Urbifossiella limnaea: one gene and its partner. The protein of the gene in region 1 binds, or shares a complex with, the protein of each later gene. Links are inferred from orthologs where the notes say so. Each region holds a gene or a part of one and is shown on either strand. Other genes may lie near its edges.

Region 1 (4,580 bases):
GCGCTGGCCCCCGGCGAGTTCGTCGCCGCCCGCCGCGACCGCGACAAGAACAAGTACGACCCGGCCACCGTCGTGGACGTGGACGGCGAGACGGTCCGCGTCGAGTACGAGGACGGCCGCAAGGACCAGATGGCCGTGGTGTACCTGCGGGTGCCGGTGGCCGGGCCGCTGGCGCAGGGCGCGCGGGTGTTCGCCCCCCGGGAGCGCGGCTGGCTGTACCCGGCAACGGTCGGCGACATCGTCGGCATGGTGGCCGACGTGGAGTACGAGGACGGCACCGCGGCCGAGGTGATGGTGCCCGACCTGCGGCTGCTGCAACTGATCCCGGGGCAGCTGGTGTGGGCGCGGCGGGAGCGGCTGGGCGAGAAGTACGAGCGGGCGGCGGTGGTCCGCGCGGCCGGCGGCAAGGCGACGGTGGAGTACGACGACGGCCAGGAGGCCGAGTTGCCGCTCGCCCGCGTCCGCCTGCCGGTGGCCGAGGCGTGACCGGCGGAACGTCCGTTGCACGCGGCCCAGTGTGACAGTACGCTGTCATTACCCCACGAGGCCGCACCCATGACCCGCTTCCGCCCGTCGCTGTGCGCGCTGGAGGCGCGCGAGAACCCCGCGTCGTTCTTCGTCGCGTCCGGGGCCATCGCCGGCGGGCTGCCGCTGGTCGAAGTCGTGAACCCCGGCGGCATCGTCATCAGCACCTTCCAGGCGTTCGAGAGCACGTTCACCGGCGGCGTCCGCGCCGACACCGGCGAGCTCGACGGCAACCCCGCCACGGTCGAGGTGGCCGTCGCGCCGGGGCCGGGCGGCGGGCCGCGGGTGCAGGTCTACGCCGTCCGCATCGACACCGGCGCCACCACCAAGATCGGCGACTTCTTCGCCTACGAAGACAGCTTCCGCGACGGCGTCCGGATCGCCGTCGGCGACATCGACGGCGTCGCCGGCGGGCTGGACCAGATCGTGGTGGGCACCGATCAGAACGGCGGGCCGCGGGTGCGGGCGTTCCGCTTCGACGGGTTCACCCCGACGCCGCTGACGACGCCGCTCGGCAACTTCTTCGCGTTCGAGCCGGAGTTCCGCGGCGGGGTGCGCGTCGCGGCCGGCGAGCTGGACGGGAATCTTTCCAACGGCGACGAACTGGTCGTGGCGGCCGGCCCCGGCGGCGGCCCGCGGGTGCGCGTGCTCCGCGGCGACGGCACCGTGGTCAACGACTTCTACGCCTTCGCCCCGACCACGACCGCCGGCGTGAACCTTCAGTACGACGTGGTGACCGGGCTGGTCCGCTACGACCTGGCGGCGGACGACTTCTCGCAACGGAGCGCCCGGCTGAACGCCCCGATCCTCGCCGCACTGGCGGCCGCCGCGTCGGGCTTCAACCAAACCGGGACGACGGGCTTCAACACGGTTGCGACGGGATTCACAATCAGCCAGGACAGCGGGAGCACTACGACGACGAGCGGCTCGTTCGGGCCGGGCGGCCCGACGACGGGGGCCGCCACTGGCACCGGCAACGGCCTGACGTTCTGAGCCGCGGCCGCGTCACACGACGCCGCCGTAGCCCACGTCCGGGATGTAGTTCTCGTACCGCATGTACTCCTTGAGGTACGTGAGCGTCACCTCGCCGGTCGGGCCGTTGCGCTGCTTGGCGATGATGATCTCCAGCACCCGCTCCAGCTCCGGCTGGCTCTTGTCGTACAGCGCCGGCCGGTGCAGCATCAGCACCGTGTCGGCGTCCTGCTCGATGCTCCCGGACTCGCGCAGGTCCGACAGCCGCGGCTTGTGGTCCTGCCGGTCCTCGGAGCCGCGGTTCACCTGGGCCAGCGCCACCACCGGGATCAGCAGCTCGCGGGCGAGAATCTTGAGCCGCCGGCTGATCTGCGCCACCTGCTCCTGCCGCGGGTCGCGGCGGCTCTCGGGTTCGATCAGCTGCAAGTAATCCACCACGACCGCCCGCAGACCGCCGTTCTTCTCCTCCTTCTTCATCAGCCGCCGGGCCGTGGCGCCGATCTGGAGCATGGTGCGGTTCGGCGTGTCGTCGATGTACAGCCGGCCCTTGCGGAGCACGTCGCCGGCGTCCATCAGCTTCTGGATGTCGTCGGCCCCGAGGTGCCCCTTGCGAATCTTGTGGGCGTCCACCCGCGACTGACACGCCAGGAGGCGCTCCGCCAGCTCCACCCGCGCCATTTCGAGGCTGACGAACAGGACCGGCGCCTGCTCCTCCGTGATCATGTGCCGCACGACGTTCAGCGCGAACGCCGTCTTCCCGACGGCCGGCCGCGCCGCGATGATGGTGAGCTCCGACTTCTGGAACCCGGCCGTGAGGTTGTCCAGGTCCACATACCCTGACCCCAGGCCGCTGACCGCCAGGTTCTCCTTCCCCACCCGCGCGTCGATCCGGTCGAACGCCTCGCGGACCGTCTCGCTCAGCGTCTTCGTCTCGCCGATCATGCCGGCGCGGGCGATCTCCATCACCTTCCGCTCGGCCGTCGCCACCAGCTCGTCGGCGCTCTGGGTGCGGTCGTACGAGTCGCGGAGGATCTCGTTGCCGGCGTGGATCAGGCTGCGGATCATCGCGCTGTCGCGGACGATCTTGGCGTGGTAGTCGGCGTTGGCCCCGGTCGGCACGCGCTCCCACAGGTCGGCCAGGAACTTCGGCCCGCCCACGTCGTCCAGCTGCTTGTTCTTCCGGAGCCGGTCGTGGATCAGTACCAGGTCGACCGGTTGGTTGTCGTTGTAAAGGTCGACGACCGCCTGGAAGACCTTCTGGTGGGCGTCGAAGTAGAAGTTCTCGGCCTTGATGATCTGCAGGACCGTGGACAGCACGTCGGGGTCGCGCAGGACGCCGCCGATGACGCCCTCCTCGGCGTCACGGCTGTGCGGCGGCAGGCGGTCGGTCATGGGGTCGGGCATCGGCGGCTCGCGGGGCAGACCTGACAGGGCGTACACCGGTCACCCGTCGGGTATACCCCGCCGCGGCGCTCGCGGGAAGGCCGGTCCGGCCGGCATTGCCCGCCGCGGCAGCCGACGCTATCCCCGCGGCTATGTACGCACTCGTCGCGCTGCTCGCGGCGGCGCAGCCCGCGCCGGCCCTCCACACCCCGACGCCCGTCGCCGCCCGCGGCGACGTCAAGGCCGGCCCGCCGCTGGTGCAGGCGTTCGACCTGACGCACCGCGGCGCGGCCGGGAAACTCACGATTCTCAAGGTCGAAGCCGGCTGCGGCTGCGTCCGCCGCGGCCTGAGCGCCGAGGCACTCCAGCCCGGCGAGACGGCCCGGCTCGCGGTCGAGATCAACACCCTGACGCAGCCCGACGGCCCGAACCGCTGGCAGGTCGCCGTCGGCTATCAGGTGGACACGCCGGGCGGCCCGCAGCCCGGCGAGCTCGTGCTGACGCTGACCGCGAATCTTTCCCGCGAGGTGGTGGTGAGCCCCCCGCAGGTGGCGTTCTCGACCGCCGGCGGGGCCACGCAGGCGCTCACGATCACCGACAGCCGGCCGACCCCGCTCACGGTGCTGCGGGCCGCTTCGAGCAGCCCGCACCTGACAGCCACGGCGGCGCCACCCGCGGTGGGGGCGGACGGCGTGCGGCGGCAGACGGTGACGCTGACGCTGACCGCGGACGCCCCGGCCGGCGAGCGCGAGGAGACGGTGGTGCTCCAGACCGGCGACGCGGCGTATCCCGAGTTCCGCGTGCCGGTGCGGGTGCGGAAGCGGGCGGCCGCCGGCGTCGTGGCGTCGCCGGAGGCGGTGGCCGTGCGGCTGACCGCAGCGACGCCGGAGGTGTCGGCGCTGGTTCAGCTGCGGAGCCCCGACGGCACGCCGATTCGCGTGCTGGGGGTGGTGAGCGATTCGCCCGAGGTGACGGCCCGCTGGCCGGACGCAGCCGCGCCGGTGACGGCGGTTCGCGTCACGGTGGCGGCGACGCGCCCGGGGGCGGCCCGGCTGCGCATGCGGCTCGCCGACCGGCCGCCGGGTGAGGAGTTGGTCATCCCGGTGACGTGGACCGTCACCGGGCGCAGCCCCTGACGACGAGCGGTTCAGCCCCGCGACTCAAACGCCGCCTTCACCGCCGGGTTGACCACCCAGTCGGCCGGCCACACCCCCGTGATCAGCCGCGCGATCGCCTCGCCGGCGGCGCGCGCCATGTCGTCGCGGCTGAGAAGGTCCACGCCCGCGGTGTGCGCCGTCATCACCACGTTGTCCAGCGTCAGGAGCGGGTTCGCGCCCGGGGGCTCGTTCTCGAACACGTCCAGCCCGGCGCCGGCGATGCGGTTGTTCTTCAGCGCGTCGAACAGGTCCGGCTCGCACACCACGCCGCCGCGCGCGGTGTTGATCAGGAACGCCGTCGGCTTCATCAGCCCGAGCGTCCGCGCGTTCACGCACTGCCTCGACTCCGGCAGCATCGGCATGTGCAGGCTCACCCAGTCGGCCCGGCGGAACACGTCGTCCATCGGCAGCAGTTCGATGCCGTTGGCGGCGCAGTACGCGGAGTCGGCGTAGGGGTCGTGCCCGATGACCGTCATGCCGAAGTTGCGGCCGACGCGGGCCACCGCCTTGCCGATGCGACCCAGGCCGAGCACGCCGAGGACG
Region 2 (3,779 bases), 1.3 Mb from region 1 along the record:
TGCGGCGGAAGCGGCGGCGGGTCACCTCGATCTTGCGGGCGAGGGCGATTTCCTTGTCGCGGGTCAGCAGGGGAATCTCACCCATCTGGGTGAGGTACATGCGGACGGGGTCGTCGATGTGGCGGCCGTCGCCGTCGGAGTCCTCGAAGGCGGGGGCGAGCTCGGCCTCGGCCAGCAGCTCGGCGGTGACGGCGGCCGGGTTCTCGTCGGCCTCCTCGGTGTCGGCCTCGTCGATGAGGCTGATGCCGTACTGCTCGAGGAGCTCCTGGACCTCGGCGAGCCGCTCGGGCTCCGAGAGTTCCGGCAGCGCCTGGTTCACCTCGTCGAAGGTGAGCGAGCCGGACTCCTTGCCGCGCTTGATGAGCGCCAGGAGCGTCTCGTCCGCTTTCCAGTCCATCCGAACCCCTCCCACAGTGCCGTCGGCGGCGGGCCGGCGGCGGGTGGATCGTGTGACGGTGGCGCCCATCCGTGGTGCTCCCTTGGGAAGTTCGGCGTGCGGCGTGCGGCGTGCGGCGTGAAGAACTGCTGTCTTCGACTCCGCACTCCGCACTCCGCACTCCGCACTCGTCAGTCCGGCAACCGCCCCCGCCCCTGGAGGAGGCGGAGCAGCTCGGTGGCGTCGTCGGCCCCGGCGGCGAGCGCGTCCCGCACCCGCCGCCGGTCGGCCTCGGCCTTCAAATCACTGAACCGCGTCAGCACACGGTTCAGCCACTCGGCCCGCTCCTCCGGCTCGCGGCCCATCGAGGTGCCGACGAAGTGGAGCTTCTGGGCCGCGTCGTACAGGTCCGGGCGGTCGGCCAGCCGCTCGCGGAGGGCGTCCAGGTCGGGGACGGCGCCGGCGGCCTGGATGGCGTACATCTCGCCGAGCAGCCGCCGCAGCCCGCTGTGGGAGATCACGTCCGGCGTCACGGCGAGCGCGGCCGTGGGCACCAGCCCGGGGTCGGCCAGCAGCAGCTCCACGAGCTGCTTCTCGCACGCCTCCGCGGGGCCGGCCCGCTTCGCCGCCGGCGGCGCCGCCGTGGTCCGGGCCGCGGACGCCTGCACCAGCGGCGCCGGCGCCGCCCGGCGGGCCTGCTCGGCTTCGTGGCGGCGGTAGTCGAGCTTCAACTCGCCGAGCCGGGCCCACACGGTCTCCAGCTTCAGCCCCAGGCGGGACGACAGCCGGGTCATGATGAGTTCCTGCTTCACCCGCAGCTCGGTCGGGTACGCGCCCTTCGCGTTCCAGCTGGCCGACTTCACCATCACGCCGAGGATGCGGTCCAGCACGCTCCGGCTCACCTCGACGGACGGCGCCCCGGCGTCGCCGAGGAGGCGGCGGAAGGCGAAGTCGAGGGCGTCCTCGGCGCCGGTCAGGACCTTGTTGAACGTACCCACTCCTTCGGGTCGGACAAGCAAATCGCAGGGGTCGAGCCCGTCGGGCAGGGTAGCGACGGCGAGTTCCACGCTCTCGGACACGAACAGTTCCAGCGCCCGGTCCACGCCCGTCATGCCGCCGGCGTCCGCGTCGTAGACGAGGACCACCTTGGGGGCGTACCGCCGCAGCTGGGCGACGTGCCGGGCGTTGAGGGCGGTGCCCATCGTGGCCACGACCTGCGGCACCCCGCACTGGTGGGCCATCATCACGTCGGTGTAGCCCTCGACCACGGCGAGGTACCCGGCGGCGTGGCCGGCGTGGCGGGCGAGGTCCAGCCCGTAGAGCACGTCCGACTTCGAGAACAGCGGCGTTTCGGTGGAGTTGTAATACTTCGGGGCGCGGGGGAGGAGGGGACTTTCGGGCATGATCCGCCCGCCGAAGCCGATGGCCCGTCCCTGGACGTCGCGGATCGGGAACATCACCCGGTCGCGGAAGCGGTCGTAGAAGCCGCGGCCCTCCATGCGGCTGCCGAGGAGGCCGACTTCGACCAGGAGTTCGGGCGGCACACGGTCGATATGGGCGCGCTGGACGAGCCAGTCGCCGCCGAGCGGGGCGTAGCCGAGGCCGAAGTCGCGGGTCGTCTTGCCGCTCAGTTTGCGCTCGCCGACGTAGGTGCGGGCGGCGGCCGCGTCCGGGGAGTTGAGCAGGTTCGTCTGGTACAGCTCGGCGGCCCAGCGCATGACGCCGAGGAGCCGGCTGCGGGCCTGGTCCTGGGGCGACGGCTGCTCGTCGAGCTTGATTCCGGCCTTCTTGGCGAGTATTTCGCGGGCCTCGCGGAACCCGACCTTCTCCATGTGCTCGACGAAGCTGAACACGTCGCCGTGCGCCCCGCAGCTCCAGCACTTGTACCGCTGGCGGCGGCTGTCGACGTCCAGGGAGGGGCGGCTGTCGGTGTGGAACGGGCAGATGGCTTTGAAGACCGGGCCGGCCGGCACGAGCGTGAGGTACCCGCCGACGACATCGGCGATGTCGCACGAGGCCTTGATCTGGCGGGTGAGCTCCACCGGGTCGGACGGCACGTGTCACCTGCGGTTGCCGGCGGGCGGCGTCCCGCCGCGGCCGGAAGGTCGGCCGGGCGAATCGGGGCGGGACGGGGGCGTCGGCGGTCGGTACGGGTCCGCGGGTCGATCGGCCTTCGGCGTGGTGTCGTGGTCCCGTGATCCCCGGGCTTCGGTGGAGCCGGCAGTCCCCGGTCGGGTCGGTCGCGCCGGGCGGTGCCTGGCGGCCGGTGGGGGAGAATTGCCGTGGGGTGGGGGGCGGGCCTCGACGGGTGCCGCGGCTCTCTCCTGAGCCTCAGGGTCGGTGCGCCAATCCGTTGACGCACTGCGAATTATACGGCCGCCGGAAAAACCGTCAAGTTGGGTCCGTTCCGAGCCGCACGTCCCCTTCAGCTTACCTCATTCCCGCGGCCGGTCGCGGGCTCCGGGCCGGTTTCGCCGGCGGAACCGCCGACAGTCGACCCGCCGACCGGCGCCACCGCGCCGGGGCGCGGAAGGCGCGCGACCGGGCGCGAGCCGCCGGGAACTTCGCGGAAGTGCCGCAACCAACCTGGAGTCGGGGGCCGACAAGGGTGATCGGGGAGGGCGCGGGTGTGGCGAAGGAGTACGACACGACGCTGAAGTCGCTGGTGCTGGACCACGTCCCGGACTGGGCGGCGTTCCTCGCCGCACGGGCCGGGCTGCCGACCGGGCCGGCGGAGTTGATCGACACCGACCTCTCGACGACACTGCAAGCCGACCGGCTGTTCCGGGTGAACGCCGCGCCGCCGTTCGCCGTCCACGTCGAGTTCGAGAGTTCGGGCCGCCTCGGCATCCCCGCCGAGCTGCTGCGGTACAACGTCGCCGCGTTCGGCGCGACAGGGCTGCCGACCTACTCGGTGCTGGTGTTGCTGCGGCCGAAGGCGAACGCCACCGACCTGACCGGCACGCTGGCACTGGCGATCGGCCCGACCCCGCACCTGACGTTTGGGTACACGGTGGTGCGCGTCTGGGCGGAGTCGGTGGCGTCGTTCCTGAGCGCCGGCCCCGGGCTGGCCCCGCTGGCCGTGCTGACGAACGCGGCCGCCGGGAATCTGGACGGGGCGGTCGAGCGATTCCGCGACCGCTTGACCGAGCCGGACGTGCCGCCGCACCTGGCGAAGGTGCTGTTCGGAGCCAGTTCATCCTGTGCGGCTTGCGGTATGATGAGGAGAAAGTCCGGGCCATCTACGAGGGACTGAGCATGACCCTGGAAGACTCGACGACGTACCAACTGATCCTCCGGCGGGGTAAGGTTGTGGGCCAAGCCGAAGGGAAAGTGGAAGGACAGGTCGAAGAGGCCCGGCGGTTCGTGACACGGTTCGGTACGCGTCAGTTCGGCCCGCCGC

What was found.
Region 2: the proteins of dnaB (region 1) and dnaG are in contact, whole or in part, in a crystal structure (PDB 2R6A), measured with the Geobacillus stearothermophilus proteins. The link is inferred for Urbifossiella limnaea from one-to-one orthologs. Residues at the interface, in WP_033016901.1 of Geobacillus stearothermophilus: Ser13, Glu15, Ala16, Gln18, Glu91, Leu92, Asp94, Ala95, Val96, Pro97, Thr98, Ala99, Ala100, Asn101, Tyr104, Tyr105, Ile108; in WP_049624496.1 of Geobacillus stearothermophilus: Lys456, Leu457, Leu458, Pro459, Ala460, Asn463, Ala464, Leu467, Leu535, Leu536, Ile537, Ala538, Gln544, Glu545, Asp548, Tyr549, His552.

The regions. Positions count from the first base shown.
Region 1 is NZ_CP036273.1:1,445,826-1,450,405, reverse strand. The notes cover bases 717-3,520. They hold dnaB (replicative DNA helicase), read right to left. Parts: upstream 2,902-3,520; coding sequence 1,531-2,901; downstream 717-1,530. Other genes in these bases: ETAA1_RS05810 (DUF1573 domain-containing protein), read left to right, coding at 3,033-3,520; ETAA1_RS05820 (hypothetical protein), read left to right, coding at 717-1,518. Also shown: ETAA1_RS33355 (tudor domain-containing protein), read left to right, coding at 1-486; more of ETAA1_RS05820, read left to right, coding at 556-716; more of ETAA1_RS05810, read left to right, coding at 3,521-4,016; ETAA1_RS05805 (phosphoglycerate dehydrogenase), read right to left, coding at 4,028-4,580. UniProt on the Escherichia coli protein: The main replicative DNA helicase, it participates in initiation and elongation during chromosome replication. Travels ahead of the DNA replisome, separating dsDNA into templates for DNA synthesis.
Region 2 is NZ_CP036273.1:98,848-102,626, reverse strand. The notes cover bases 1-2,891. They hold dnaG (DNA primase), read right to left. Parts: upstream 2,434-2,891; coding sequence 568-2,433; downstream 1-567. Other genes in these bases: rpoD (RNA polymerase sigma factor RpoD), read right to left, coding at 1-397. Also shown: ETAA1_RS00465 (RpnC/YadD family protein), read left to right, coding at 3,006-3,632; ETAA1_RS00460 (hypothetical protein), read left to right, coding at 3,635-3,779. UniProt on the Escherichia coli protein: RNA polymerase that catalyzes the synthesis of short RNA molecules used as primers for DNA polymerase during DNA replication.